One region of the Mesorhizobium sp. WSM4813 genome, then DNA from elsewhere that is predicted to be linked to it. Evidence: predicted binding sites of a transcription regulator. Region 1 holds the regulator's gene; the other holds the start of a gene.

Region 1 (7,213 bases):
CATGGCGGCGGGGCTGGCGGCAAACCTCACGGCCAACCCGCTCGAAGCGGTCACCACCGTGACCGTGCAGATCGTGACGCTGCTGGTGGGCGATCAGGAGTTCGACAGCGCCAAGACGCTTGCAGCCTTCGCACTCGGCCTGGTGCTGTTCTGCATCACGCTTACCCTCAACATCGTCGCTTTGCGCGTCGTCCAGAAATACCGAGAGCAATATGACTGATGCGATCTCGTCATTCGGCGCCGTCGGACGGCCGGTCAGCATTCATACCGACGATGCCGCGAAGGCGCGGCTGAAAGGTCGTTACCGCACCGAAACATGGTTCAAATGGCTCGGCGCCGCAGCCGTCGCGTTGGCCGGCTTATTCCTTGTGCTGCTCCTGTCGACGATCGTCACGCAGGCGATCCCGGCGTTGCGGCAGAATTATCTGACGCTGCCGATCGATCTCTCGGCGGCCAAGGTCGACCCCGCGAAACTCGATGCCGTCAACTACGATGCCATCGCTCAGCAAGCGCTTAGGGCGAGATTTCCGGATATTACGAGCCGTCAGGACAAGCGACTGCTGCGCGGGCTGATTTCCACCGGCACAGGCGTCTTCCTGCGCAAGGATATTGCGGCTGATCCGGGGATGCTCGGAGGAACGGTGGACTATGCCGTTCCACTTGACGATTTTGCCGACCTTTATCTCAAAGGTTTGCTTGCCGACGTCGGTTCGGACGAAGCGATTTCGACAAGCGTCACGCCTTCGGAAACCAGCGGCGACATCGATCTGACCTTCGGCGACGATGCCATGCTGGCGCTGGCGCGCGGCCATGGTGCGACCGAGGGCGAAAACGGCACGCTCACGCTGACGAGCGGCGCGTCGTCGCTGCTGGTCGCGTTCAATGGCGGCACGGTCAAACTCACCGCGCTGTCGCCTGGCGCCAACGGAACGGCGGTCGCAAAGGGCACGGTGATCGAGGCGCTGGACAGCACGGCGCCCGCCGCGAGCGGCCAGGCATTCCTGCGCGTCATCGATACGCCGGAAGCATCGCGAAAGATTTCCGACAAGGAGATCGTCTGGCTCGACACGCTGAAGAGCGCCGGCCAGATCGAAAGCCGGTTCAACTCGATCTTCTTCTTCACCGGCGCAAGCCGCGAGCCGGAACTGGCCGGTGTCTGGGGCGCGGTCGTCGGATCGTTCCTGACCATGATCGTTACGCTCGCCATCGCCTTTCCGATCGGCGTTTCGGCGGCGATCTATCTTGAGGAATTTGCGCCCAAGAACCGGCTGACGACGATCATCGAAGTGAATATCAACAATCTGGCGGCTGTGCCTTCGATCGTCTTCGGCCTGCTTGGACTTGCCGTATTCCTGAATTTCTTCGGCATGCCGCGCTCGGCCCCGGTGGTCGGCGGCATGGTGTTGGCGCTGATGACCCTGCCGATCATCATCATCGCCTCGCGCGCTTCGCTGCGCGCCGTGCCGCCGTCGATCCGCGAGGCGGCGCTCGGCATCGGAGCGTCCAAGGTCCAGACCGTATTCCATCACGTTCTTCCGCTGGCGATGCCGGGTATCATGACCGGCACCATCCTCGGAATGGCGCATGCGCTGGGCGAAACCGCGCCGTTGCTGATGATCGGCATGGTCGCCTTCATCGTCGACATTCCCGGCGGCTTTACCGATCCCGCGACGATCCTGCCGGTGCAGATATTCATGTGGGCCGATTTCCCGGAAGCTGGATTCCAGCAGAAGACTTCGGCGGCGATTTTGATTCTGCTGCTGTTTTTGGTCATCATGAACGCCATTGCGGTGATACTGCGTAGGCGCTTCGAGCGGCGCTGGTAAGGGGGTAGAGGATATGAACATCATGACGGAAGCCGGCGTCGAACAGAAACTGAGCAGCGGAACCAACGCCCCTTCGATCAAGATGAAGGGCGAAAAGGTCTCCGTTCATTACGGCGAGAAGCGGGCTCTGTTCGACGTGGATCTCGATGTCCGCGAGAACCAGGTGACAGCGTTGATCGGCCCATCGGGCTGTGGCAAGTCGACCTTCCTGCGTTGCCTGAACCGAATGAACGACACCATCGATATCGCGCGGGTGAGCGGCAAGATCACGCTCGACGGTGAGGATGTCTACGACCCGAAAATCGATGTCGTCGAGCTGCGAGCTCGCGTCGGCATGGTATTCCAGAAGCCGAACCCGTTTCCGAAGTCGATCTATGAAAACGTCGCCTACGGTCCGCGCATTCACGGCCTGGCCAGGAGCAAGGCCGAGTTGGACGGCATCGTCGAATCGAGCCTGAAGAAGGCCGGCCTGTTCAACGAGGTCAAGGATCGCCTGCTCGAGTCGGGCACCGGCCTCTCCGGCGGACAGCAGCAGCGCCTGTGCATCGCGCGCGCCATCGCCGTGTCGCCGGAAGTAATCCTGATGGACGAGCCCTGTTCGGCGTTGGATCCGATCGCCACCGCCCGCGTCGAGGAACTGATCGACGAACTGCGCCAGAACTACACGATCGTCATCGTCACCCATTCGATGCAGCAGGCCGCGCGCGTGTCGCAACGCACGGCGATGTTCCATCTCGGCTATCTGGTCGAGGAGGGCGCGACCGACAAGATGTTCACCAATCCCGACGACAAGCGCACCCAGGACTACATCACCGGCCGGTTCGGCTGAGCGGTCCGGCGGCGAATTTCGAACACGAGGACAGTATCATGGGTGAACACACCGTCGCATCTTTCGACGAGGAACTGGAGCACATCGACAGGCTGATCCGCGACATGGACGAGCTCGCCGCCGCGATGGTCGCAGCCTCGATCCGCGCGTTGCTTGCGTCAGACAATGCGATGGCGCAGCGCGTCGTCTCGGACGACGCCATCATGGATGCGCGGCAGCGCGAACTCGACGATAGTGCGATCACGCTGATCGCCAAGCGGCAGCCGATGGCGCAAGATCTGCGCGCCGTGGTTGGCGCAATCCGCATGGCCGGTGATCTCGAGCGCATCGGCGATTTGGCCAAGAACATAGCCAAGCGGGTCAGCGCAGTCGGGCAGAGCGCCACGCCGCGTAATCTGTCGCACGGTATCGACGCGATGGCGGATCTCGTTCTTGTGCAGCTCCGCGGCGTGGTCGAGCACTATGTGGCGCGCAATGCCGGCGCGTTGAAAGAACTGCGCGCCGACGACCAGAAGATCGACGTGAAATACACGGCGGTTTTTCGCGAACTCCTGACCTACATGATGGAGGATCCGCGCAACATCACCGCCTGCACGCATCTTCTGTTCTGCGCCAAGAATCTCGAGCGTATCGGCGATCATGTCACCAACATCGCCGAAAACGCCTACTATGTCGTGACCGGGCAGCAATTGCCGGCGGATCGCCCGAAGCTCGACGAAACGACCATGTCGGCGTCGGCGACATGACAGGAGTGACCGGCCGATGATCGCGCCGCGCATCATGGTGGTGGAGGACGAAGAGCCGCTGGGCGTCCTCCTTCGCTACAATCTGGAATCCGAAGGTTATCAGGTTGAGGTGGTGACGCGCGGCGACGAGGCCGAAATCCGGCTGCAGGAAAACGTGCCCGATCTGCTGGTGCTCGACTGGATGGTGCCGGCGGTTTCCGGCATCGAGCTTTGCCGGCGCCTTCGGGTGCGTCCCGAAACCGAGCGACTGCCGATCATCATGCTGACCGCGCGCGGCGAGGAGAGCGACCGGGTGCGCGGCCTTTCCACGGGAGCCGACGACTATCTGGTCAAGCCGTTCTCGACACCGGAATTCATGGCCAGGGTCAAGGCGCTGCTGCGCCGCGCCAAGCCCGAAGTGCTGTCCAGCGTGCTGAAGGTCGGCGACATCGTGCTCGATCGCGAGTCGCACAGGGTCTATCGCAAGAAGAGCGAGATCCGGCTCGGGCCAACCGAGTTCCGGCTGCTCGAATTCATGATGCGGCACCCGGGTCGGGTCTTCTCGCGCAGCCAGTTGCTCGACAATGTCTGGGGCGAGACGATCTACATTGACGAGCGCACGGTGGACGTCCATGTCGGACGGTTGCGCAAGGCGGTCAACAATGGTCGCATGCCCGATGTCATCCGCACCATCCGCGGCGCGGGCTATGCGATCAGGGAAGACTAGCTGATATTCAGGTGATGCCGGCCTGCGACCGGCGGCTTCCTGCGCTTACCTACAGCGCCGCGCGCCCCTGTTGGGCGCGCAAAGGACGCTGTAGAGCTTTGATTTTGCGCATGACCCTTCCGAAATCGATCTCGATTTCGGGGTCATGCGCGGGCTCACGTACCCAAAAGTACGCTCCGCTCCGGTTCTCGGAACCCACTGTTCTCGACTCGGCCTGACCTGAATCTCAACACATCCCCAAGTCGCGATCCGGCGATCCCTGCCTTCGAATTCAAGCCACGTTCTTTCCGACCGAGCCGGCTCGCGCCTGGATGCCCGGCGCGAAAATCTCCTGGTCGACGAAACTCAGCGCCCGCATGGCACAGCCTTCGCGGATCAGCGGCAGTTCGTTCGGCTCGGTGTCGAAGGAAATCGAACCCGAATGCTGGCCGCCGGCGGTCTGGGCGATGGCCTCGCGCAGGGCCGGCTCGATCAGGTCGAAGGCGGCAGCGCTGGCGCCGACCATGGCGACCGGCGCCGGATCGATCAGCGCGAATAGGCTGCCGAGCCCGAAGCCGAGTGCTTCGCCAGCCTTGCGGTAGGCTTCGCGCTCCGGTCCGTCCGTCTGGCGCGCCCGGGCCGCCAGTGCCCGCATCGCGGCGTCGCTGACATCGGCGACCGGCTCGGCGTTCTCGCTCAATTGCCTTGCGTTGCGCCAGATGGCGTAGTTGCCGGCATAGGCCTCGACGCAGCCACGCCGCCCGCAGCGGCAAAGCGCGCCGCCCGGCCGATGGATCATGTGGCCGAATTCACCGCCTGAGGAATGGGTGCCGGTGAACAGTTCGCTCTTCAGCACCAGCCCCATACCGATGCCATGCGAGAGCAGGATGGCGATGAAATCATCGCGGTAGCGATCCGGGTCGCGCCAACGCAGCGCCACGGCCATCATGTTGCAGTCGTTCTCCATGATGGCCGGGATGCCGAACTCGCGTTCCAGAATGTCGGCGAAGGCGATATTCGTCTGCGGCGTGATCGGCGACCACAACATGGCGCGCGCATGGGAATCGGTGATGCCCTGGATCGCCAGCGCGATGCGGGCGACGCTTTGGACATCGAGGTCGGGGTCTTCGAGCCGCCGCCGGACGATGGCGACACATTCGCCGATCAGCTCGTCGCGCGACATGGTCAGCGTGTCCAGCCGGCGTTGTTCCTCGGCGACCACCTGTCCGGCATAGTCGATGACGGCGACCGACAGGAAATTCAGCGACAACACGACCGCCAAGACCGCAGCGGCTTCCGGATTGAGGCTGAGGCCGACCTGCGGTCGGCCGCGTTTCATCGAAACGGTCTCGCTCGCCTTGATCTCGGTCAGGATGCCTTCCTGGATCAGGTCGGAAGAGATCGCCGATATGGTCGAATGGCTGAGGGCGGTGGTTGCGGCGATCTCGGTCCGCGACGGCTGGCCGGCCCGGCGCACGGCCGAAATCACCATGGCCCGGTTGCGCCGGCGCAAATCGTCATGACGGATTCCAACCGACATTCTTTGCTTCCTCCCTATTGCCGCGGCCGCTCATGGATCGGAAGCCGTCGGTAATGTCCGACAAATACTCGCAGAGGCAGCGGGCCCTGTCATTATTTATTCCGAGACTCGAAATAAGTCGGCAGGGACATCAAGATCGACCAGGTTTGATGTTGACAGCGCTTCGGCGTCGGACCAGTATTTTTTCGAGGCTCGAAAAAATAGAGCCTTTGTGCCGGCCTTCGGGCCAGTCTGGTCGTGCCGTACGCGGCGCAGGGAGGAATATCATGAAGAGATTCACAGCCGCCATTCTGGCGGGGGTCGCCATGTCGCTGACGCTCGCGTCGGTCGCACAGGCGAAGGACAAGGTCATTGGCGTTTCGTGGTCGAATTTCCAGGAAGAGCGCTGGAAGACCGACGAAGCCGCCATGAAGACGGCGATCGAGGCGGCCGGCGACAAGTATATTTCCGCCGATGCACAGTCCAATCCCGGCAAGCAGCTGACCGACGTCGAGAGCCTGATCTCGCAAGGCGCCAACGCGCTGATCATCCTTGCGCAGGATGCCTCGGCCATCGGGCCGGCGGTGCAGAAGGCGCTGGACGAAGGCATTCCCGTCGTCGGCTATGACCGGCTGATCGAGAACAAGGACGTCTTCTATCTGACCTTCGACAACCAGGAAGTCGGCCGCATGCAGGCCCGCGAAGTGTTCAAGGTGGCGCCGGAAGGCAATTACGTCTTCATCAAGGGCTCGGGCGCCGATCCGAATGCCGATTTCCTGTTCGCCGGCTCCATGGAAGTGCTCAAGGACGCCATCGACAGCGGCAAGATCAAGAATGTCGGCGAGGCCTATACGGACGGCTGGCTTCCCGCCAACGCCCAGAAGAATATGGAACAGTTCCTGACCGCCAACGACAACAAGGTCGATGCGGTGGTTGCCGCCAATGACGGCACCGCCGGTGGCGTCGTCGCGGCGCTGACGGCGCAAGGCTTGGCCGGATCCGTCCCGGTGTCGGGCCAGGACGGCGACCATGCCGCGCTGAACCGCATCGCGCTCGGCACGCAGACCGTATCGGTGTGGAAAGACGCGCGCGAGCTCGGCAAGAACGCTGCCGAGATCGCCTCGCAGCTTGCCGACGGCAAGCAGATGACCGACATTTCGGGCGTCAAGGACTTCACCACGCCGGGCGGCAATGTCGTCAAGTCGCTGTTCCTGACGCCGATTGCCATCACCAAGGACAATCTCAACGTCGTCATCGACGCGGGCTGGATCAAGAAGGAAGAGGTCTGCGCCGGCGTGGCGGCGGGCACTGTCCCGGTCTGCAACTGATCCGGCCTTCGCAAGAAGCCTGAAACGCCGCGGCTTCACGCCGCGGCGTTTTTTCAAAAAGAATTGTTTTTCCGCTTCTCGCGGGTAACTTCTAAGCTGCTTCCGGCATCCGCGGCAGACGGCAATCCGGTGCGAGGACATCATGACCGACACGACTTCCAACAGGCCGGCCGCCGATACAGCTGCCGATCGGGCGCGTGAATCCGAGCTCAGCCCCGTCGGCCGCTTCCTCAAGGCAACCGAGCTCGACATACGCATGCTCGGCATGGTCGGCGCGCTG
Region 2 (7,213 bases), on a different contig from region 1:
ACGGGAATTGATCATTGTCTTTGCCTCTCGTTTGTCGCCTGGTGATTTTTTGTTTTTCACCTTGATCGCGACACTATCGAATACTCATAAAATTCGACTTAAACGCTAGGGCTAACAAGAGCTTACCGGTAACAGGTTTCGAAAGAGGCTTAACGAAGGGTCACCCGAACAAGGATGATTAACCTAAAGATTTAGCCAATGATTCCGGGCGGAAGCCATGGAAATTAGAGGGTCCTTTACGGGTAGACAGGAACGCGGCGCTATTCTTGTTGAGCATCGGTCCGATGTACTATTGCCGGGTCCGGCGCTTCTGCATCCAGATCACCACGCGAAAGACGATGTAGAGCAGCGCCACCGCCGCATGCGAGGCGAGGATCAGCGGCCGGTGGCCGAAGAGCTCGGGGAAACCGGCATACATGACGGTCTCGGTCGCCGCGCAGATAAACCAGATCACCGGCCCCCAGGAGGCCAGCATCCACAGGCCGGCGGCAGCGAAGGGGAAGAAGACGGCGAGCGTCACCGCCGCCACCTGCCAATGCACCGGCATCAAATCGAAGCGCCACAACGAGCCGGGGTAGAAGCCGATCAGCCGGACCCAGCACAAAATCCCAAACAACAGGCAGTAGCCCGATATGACGCGCTGGAACCAGGCAAAGATGATCTCTGTCGTCGAAGGCTGGAGCACGACGCGTCCTGACGTGACCTCGCTCACAGCTTGAGTTCCCGTTCGCCGAGCGGAGCAAAATAGGCATCGACGTCGGCAGCGCTGACGTCGTCGATGCCTGCCGGCCGCCATTGCGGCGTCGAGCCCTTGTCGATGATGGCGGCGCGGATGCCTTCGTAGAAATCGTGGCCCGCAAGCATGCGGTTGAGGATACGGAACTCCATCCGCATGCATTCGTCCATCGACAGCGTCAGCCCGGCGCTGATCTCGCGCCACGCGACATGCAGGCTGGTCGGCGAGCGGGTGCGGATCGTCGCCAGAGTCTTTGCCGCGAACGCATCTGCGGGTGCGGCGTGCTCCAGGCTGCCGATGACGTCACCCAGCGACGGTTGCGCGAAATGGCGGGCGATCGCTTCCAGTGTCGGGCTGTCCGTCTCGCGCTGGGCCGAGATGGAAAGGCCGCGCAACGCCGATTCCAGGTCGCCGGTCGCGACCAGCCGGTCGAGAAAACCGGCCTGGTCCTGCGCCTTGATCGTATGCGTCGCCAGGCCCGACCACAACGCATCGCCATACCGGATGCGGTTTCCCGTCAGGGCCAGATACATGCCGAAGCTGCCGCCAAGGTTCGGCAGGAGATGACTGGCGCCGACATCCGGGAAAAAGCCGATGCCGACTTCCGGCATGGCGAACTGGGCGTTCTCGGTCAGCACCCGCTGCGAGCCGTGGAACGATATGCCGACGCCGCCACCCATCACGATGCCGTCGATCAGCGCGACATAGGGTTTCCCAAACCGTCCGATGCGGGCGTTCAGCCGGTATTCGTCGGCGAAGAAATCGACTGGCGGCTTTCCCGCCCGGCCGGCCTCGTAGATGTGGAGGATGTCGCCGCCGGCCGAAAACGCCCTGCCCTCGGCCTTGACGACGACGACGTCGACGCCATCGTCGCGCTCCCAGGCGCGCAGAGCCTTACCGAGCGCGTTGACCATGCGATGGGTGACGGCATTGAGCGCCTGCGGCCGCGTCAGTGTGACAACGCCGGCCCTGCCCGATCGTTCGAAGCGGATCTCGTCGCCGCCGCCAAAATCCATCGCCTAAGAATCCCTCCCCCGCACCTCCGGACTGAAGTGCTAAAGCGTGGCGCATGGCTGCGTCAATGCCAAGGGCAATCCTGCCCGGCAACGGTCAGCCGGATTTGGTATACCGATATCCAGGTAATGCCAGCCTGGCACAATCGTGTCGCATTGGTCAGCGGCGGAGGCTCGTGGTAAAAGCCGGCCGATCCGGAGTTTTGGCTATGAACAAATTCACCCCAGCAAAGCCTGCCGGCGCGCGCAGCGTCGACGAGATCACCGGCAGCCGCCGTTTGCGCCGCATGCGCAAGGCCGACTGGTCGCGCCGCCTCGTCCAGGAGAACCGGCTGAGCGTCGACGACCTGATCTGGCCGATCTTCGTCGTCGATGGGAAGAATGTCCGCGAGCCGATCGCCGCCATGCCCGGCGTCTTCCGACTGTCGCTCGACCTTGCCGTCAAGGAGGCCGAGCGCGCGGCAAAACTCGGCATTCCGGCGATCGCCACCTTCCCGAATGTCGAGCTGGGCCTGCGCGACCAGACCGGCTCGCATATCCTCGATCCGGAAAACGTCATCAACCGCGCCACGCGCGCCATCAAGCACGCGGTGCCCGAGATCGGCATCATCACCGATGCGGCGCTCGATCCCTTCACCTCGCACGGCCACGACGGCATTTTGCGTGACGGCATCATCGTCAACGACCAGACCGTGGAGCAGGTCACGGCGGCTGCCGTCGTCCAGGCGGCCGCCGGCGCCGATATCATTGCGCCGTCCGACATGATGGACGGCCGCATCGGCGCCATCCGCGATGCGCTCGACGCCAATGGTTTCCAGGATGTGGCGATCATGTCCTATGCGACGAAATTCGCCTCCGCCTTCTACGGTCCCTATCGAGAGGCGGTCGGCACCGCCGGCCTGCTCAAGGGCGACAAGAAGACCTATTATCTCGACCACGCGAATTCCGACGAGGCGGTGCGCGAGGCCGAGCAGGACCTCGCCGAGGGCGCCGACATGCTGATGGTCAAGCCCGGCCTGCCCTATCTCGACATCATCCGCAGGCTGAAGGACGAATTCCGGATGCCGACCTTCGCCTATCAGGTGTCGGGCGAATATTCGATGATCAAGGCGGCCGCCGCCAATGGCTGGATCGACGGCGACAAGGCGATGCTGGAATCGCTGCTAGCCTTCAAGCGCGCCGGCTGCGACGGCATTCTTACCTATTTCGCGCCCGACGTGGCGGCGATGCTGAAGGGGTAGGCAATCGCATTGTTTTGGGATTTTGCTGCAATCCGCTAGAATGGATTCATGAGCAGAAATGAGGTCATCGAACGGTTGCAGAGAAACGCAGATGCCATCAAAGGCATGGGCGCGACTTCGCTTTATCTGTTCGGGTCGGCGGCGCGGGACGATGCACAGCCGGACATCGATCTTGATCTGTTCATCGACTATGATCCGGCGCGGCGCTTCTCTCTGATCGATCTGGTCGGCATCAAGCAATTTCTGGAAGAGCAGATGTCAACGGAAGTCGACATCACCACACGCGACAGTCTTCATCCTATGTTGAAGGCCGAGATCGAACAATCGGCCGTGCGCGTATTCTGATGGCAGTCCGCCGAATCGAGCCGATCCTAGCAAAGATCATAACGGCTTTGGATGGCATCGGCGCTGCCACCGCGGGCAAGACTCTTGATGATTTTCGTGACGACTGGCTGCTTCGTCATGGCGTTGAGCGCGGCATCGAGATTATTTCCGAAGCCACCCGGCACATTCCCGGACGATTTGATCGCTCTTGCTCCAGAAATTCCCTGGAAGCAGATTCGTGGAATAGGCAACATTTTGCGTCGCGAATACCACAAGACTTCCGACGCAATTGTCTGGACCGTAGTGACAGACAGTCTGCCGCCGCTGCGCATAGCTGTCGAGCGCATCCTTGAGGCATCGCGACGCAAGTAACTGCCGCTGCAACCACTCGTCTTGGCGGTGATCCTGATTCGGCTGGCCCAAACCAGCCGCCCATCGCTCGGCGCGATTCAAATACCGCTTGCAAAATGCAATCAGTCTAGCTAGGAACAAGACTGCTTGCACTTAACAGCTGGTTTAAGGAGGCAGTCATGTCCAAGCTGAGTGTCAACGCTTTCACCGTGTCAATCGACGGCTATGGCGCCGGTCCCGACCAGGATCTGAAAGAGCCGCTGGGCGTCGGCGGAGAAGCCTTGCACAACTGGATGTTCGGCACCCGAACCTTCCGCAACATGTCTGGCGAAGATCGAGGGACCACCGACACGGAAGACGGGTTCGTGGCGCGCAGCTTCGAAAATGTTGGGGCGTGGATAATGGGCCGGAACATGTTCGGGCCGATCCGCGGCGAGTGGCCGGACGAAAGCTGGAAAGGCTGGTGGGGAGACAATCCGCCCTACCATGTGCCGGTCTTCGTGCTCACCCATTATTCGCGGGATCCTATCGTGATGGAGGGCGGCACGACCTTCTATTTCGTGACCGACGGCATTCACTCGGCGCTGGAAAAGGCGAAAGCAGCGGCTGATGGCAAGGATGTACGGCTGGGCGGTGGCGTCGCCACGATCCGGCAATATCTCCAGGAAAAGCTCATCGACGACATGCATCTGGCGATATCGCCGATGCTGCTCGGCTCAGGCGAGAACCTTTTTGCCGGCATCGACATGCCTAGGCTCGGCTACCGGTGCAGCGAGCAGGTCGCGACGCCGAATGCCACGCACGTCATCATCAAGCGCGCGTAGTTCTTCGATAGCGGTCGTAACTCCGCACGCCGAGATCCTTCGCGCCCGCCTCTATCCTGCCGGACATCTCCCCCACACGGGGAGATCGGATGTCGCGCCGGCTTTCGCCAATCATCAGCGTTGCAAAAGTGGCGCCGTCGGCGACGCTGCCAATCTCCCCCCGCGTGGGGGAGATGTCCGGCAGGACAGAGGGGGCGCGAAGGAATGCCGCCCGTCCGGGCCTTTAGCAGTCCCAGATGATCAATACTTCTCCGGCACATACAGCTCGCGCGGCAGCACCTGGCGCTCGTATTCGGGATTGAAGACGCGGTCGGGTAGCGTGATCTCTTCGTGCGGCACTTCTTCATAAGGCATTTGCTTGAGGAGATGGTCGATGCAGTTCAGGCGTGCGCGCTTCTTGTCATTGCCTTCGACGATGAACCAGGGGGCTTCGGGAATGTTGGTGCGGGCGAAGGTCTCTTCCTTGGCCTTGGTGTACTGCTCCCAGCGCACGCGCGACTGCAAGTCCATCGGCGACAGCTTCCACTGCTTCATCGGATCATGGATGCGCATCTGGAAGCGCATCTGCTGCTCCTCGTCGGTGATGGAGAACCAGTATTTGACCAGCGTGACGCCGGAGCGGACGAGCATGCGCTCGAACTCCGGCACGTCGCGGAAGAACTCCTCGACCTGATCCGGCTCGGCGAAGCCCATCACCCGTTCGACGCCGGAGCGGTTGTACCAGGAGCGATCGAACAGCACGATCTCGCCGCCTGCCGGCAGATACGGGACGTAGCGCTGGAAATACCATTGCGACTTCTCGCGCTCGGTCGGCGCCGGCAGTGCTACGACGCGGCAGATGCGCGGATTGAGCCGCTGGGTGATGCGCTTGATGACCCCACCCTTGCCGGCCGAGTCGCGGCCCTCGAAAACCACCACCAGCTTCTTTTTGGTGTAAGCCACCCAGGACTGCAGCTTGATCAATTCGGATTGCAGGGTGATCAGGTCGCGAAAATACTGCATGCGATCCATCGAGGGCGGATGCGCGTTCTTGTAGATCTTGGCGATTTCCAGCGACAGCGCCGGTTCCGACATTTCCAGCTCGTAGTCTTCGTCGAGCGTGTCGGCGAGCTCCGCTTCCAGCCAATCCCTGGCAGGAGGATTCTGTTTTGCTTCGGTCATTCATGCTGCTCCGCGTGCACGCCCGTGTCGGCTGCTGTCAGGCGCCCTACCTCCCGGTCAGCCGAAGATGGAACCCTGAGCCGACTTGATATAGACCCGCAATGACGGTTTTATTGCAGCCGGCCTGCGTACCGTTCATCACTACAATCCGCGAGATGTGATTGCTCCGCTCCGGCGGCACGGGGCGACAAGCCGCGCGAATTGTCCTACTCAGGCAATTTCGGGCTAGCTTCGAGGCACCCCCTCTCTCAAACATAACCGCGAGGATCTGACATGGAATACCGCACACTCGGCCGTTCCGGGCTGAAGGTTTCGACGCTGACCATGGGCACCATGACCTTTGGCGGCGCCGGCGCATTTTCGGCGGTCGGCAAGACCGATCTCGACGAGGCACGCCGGATGATCGACCTCTGCATCGATTCCGGCATCAATCTCATCGACACTGCCAACGTCTATTCGAACGGGCTTTCGGAAGAGATCATCGGCGAAGCGCTCGGCGGCAAGCGCAAGGGCGATGTGCTGATCGCCTCCAAGGCGCGCATGCGGATCGGCAACGGCCCCAATGAGGAAGGCCTGTCGCGCTACCATCTGATCCGCGAGTGCGAGAAGAGCCTGAAGCGCCTCAGGACCGATGTCATCGACATCTATTTCCTGCACGAATGGGACGGCACGACGCCGCTCGAGGAGACCATCGCCGCGCTCGACACGCTCGTCAGCCAGGGCAAGGTCCGCTATGTCGGCTGTTCCAACTATTCCGGCTGGCAAGTGATGAAGGCGCTGGGGATCAGCGACCGCCAGCATCAGCCGCGCTTCGTCACCCAGCAGATCCACTACACGCTGGAAGCACGCGAAGCCGAATATGAACTGCTGCCGATCTCGGTCGACCAGGGGCTTGGCGTGCTGGTGTGGAGCCCGCTCGCCGGTGGACTGCTGTCCGGCAAATACCACCGCGACCAGGCCACCGCCCGCCAGCTCAGTGGCTGGAAGGAACCGCCGATCCGTGATGAGGACCGGCTGTGGCGGATCGTCGATGTGCTTGCCTTTATCGGCAAGAACCATAGCGTCTCGGCAGCGCAGGTGGCGCTTGCCTGGCTGCTCGGCCGGCCGGCCGTCAGCTCGCTGGTGATCGGCGGACGGACCGAAGCGCAGTTCAAGGACAATATCGCCGCTGCAAGCCTGTCACTGACCAGCGACGAACGAGCACGCCTGGACGCTGTGAGCCGGCCGCCCGTTCTGTATCCCTACTGGCACCAGCAGTTCACGGCAAAGGACCGGTTCGGTCCGGCCGATCTGGTTCTTGACCGGGGAGGTATCTGACAACGGGTCGGGATCAGGTCGAAGGCCGCCGCGGGCTTAGCCTGAGATAAAACGCCAGACCTCGGGATCAGGCTCGATCTGGCCGCTGAGCACGAAATATTTGTAGAGCACGAGCAAGCAGATCGCCTGCTCGGCCAGTTCATCGGCGAAATTGCCGCAATAGGCGTTGGCGGCGGCAACGATGCGCTCGGCCTCAGTCGGATGACGTTCGAGATATTGCACCCGCTCGGCGAGATCCGTGAAATC

What was found. Region 1 encodes PhoB, which activates phosphate uptake and scavenging genes when phosphate is short. Its sites were predicted from a motif close to TGTCATNNANCTGTCAT; they were not measured.
Region 2: a site for PhoB is predicted at 5,752-5,768, ahead of ppk2 (polyphosphate kinase 2). Genes of this name have one in related genera too.

What each region holds. Positions count from the first base shown of each region.
Region 1 covers NZ_JBVVQU010000007.1:81,696-88,908, reverse strand. Annotated here, with positions in the region: gene pstC (phosphate ABC transporter permease subunit PstC) at 1-220, shown strand, start outside; gene pstA (phosphate ABC transporter permease PstA) at 213-1,826, shown strand; gene pstB (phosphate ABC transporter ATP-binding protein PstB) at 1,840-2,655, shown strand; gene phoU (phosphate signaling complex protein PhoU) at 2,694-3,401, shown strand; gene phoB (phosphate regulon transcriptional regulator PhoB) at 3,418-4,107, shown strand; gene AC0L25_RS05860 (ROK family protein) at 4,379-5,626, opposite strand; gene xylF (D-xylose ABC transporter substrate-binding protein) at 5,893-6,933, shown strand; gene AC0L25_RS05850 (sugar ABC transporter permease) at 7,076-7,213, shown strand, end outside.
Region 2 covers NZ_JBVVQU010000057.1:13,797-21,009, reverse strand. Annotated here, with positions in the region: gene ldtR (transcriptional regulator LdtR) at 1-15, opposite strand, end outside; gene AC0L25_RS26330 (DUF6163 family protein) at 290-712, opposite strand; gene AC0L25_RS26325 (enoyl-CoA hydratase/isomerase family protein) at 709-1,752, opposite strand; gene hemB (porphobilinogen synthase) at 1,959-2,990, shown strand; gene AC0L25_RS26315 (nucleotidyltransferase family protein) at 3,039-3,335, shown strand; partial or broken gene AC0L25_RS26310 (HepT-like ribonuclease domain-containing protein) at 3,335-3,686, shown strand; gene AC0L25_RS26305 (dihydrofolate reductase family protein) at 3,845-4,489, shown strand; gene ppk2 (polyphosphate kinase 2) at 4,730-5,650, opposite strand; gene AC0L25_RS26295 (aldo/keto reductase) at 5,924-6,967, shown strand; gene AC0L25_RS26290 (glycosyl transferase family 90) at 7,004-7,213, opposite strand, start outside.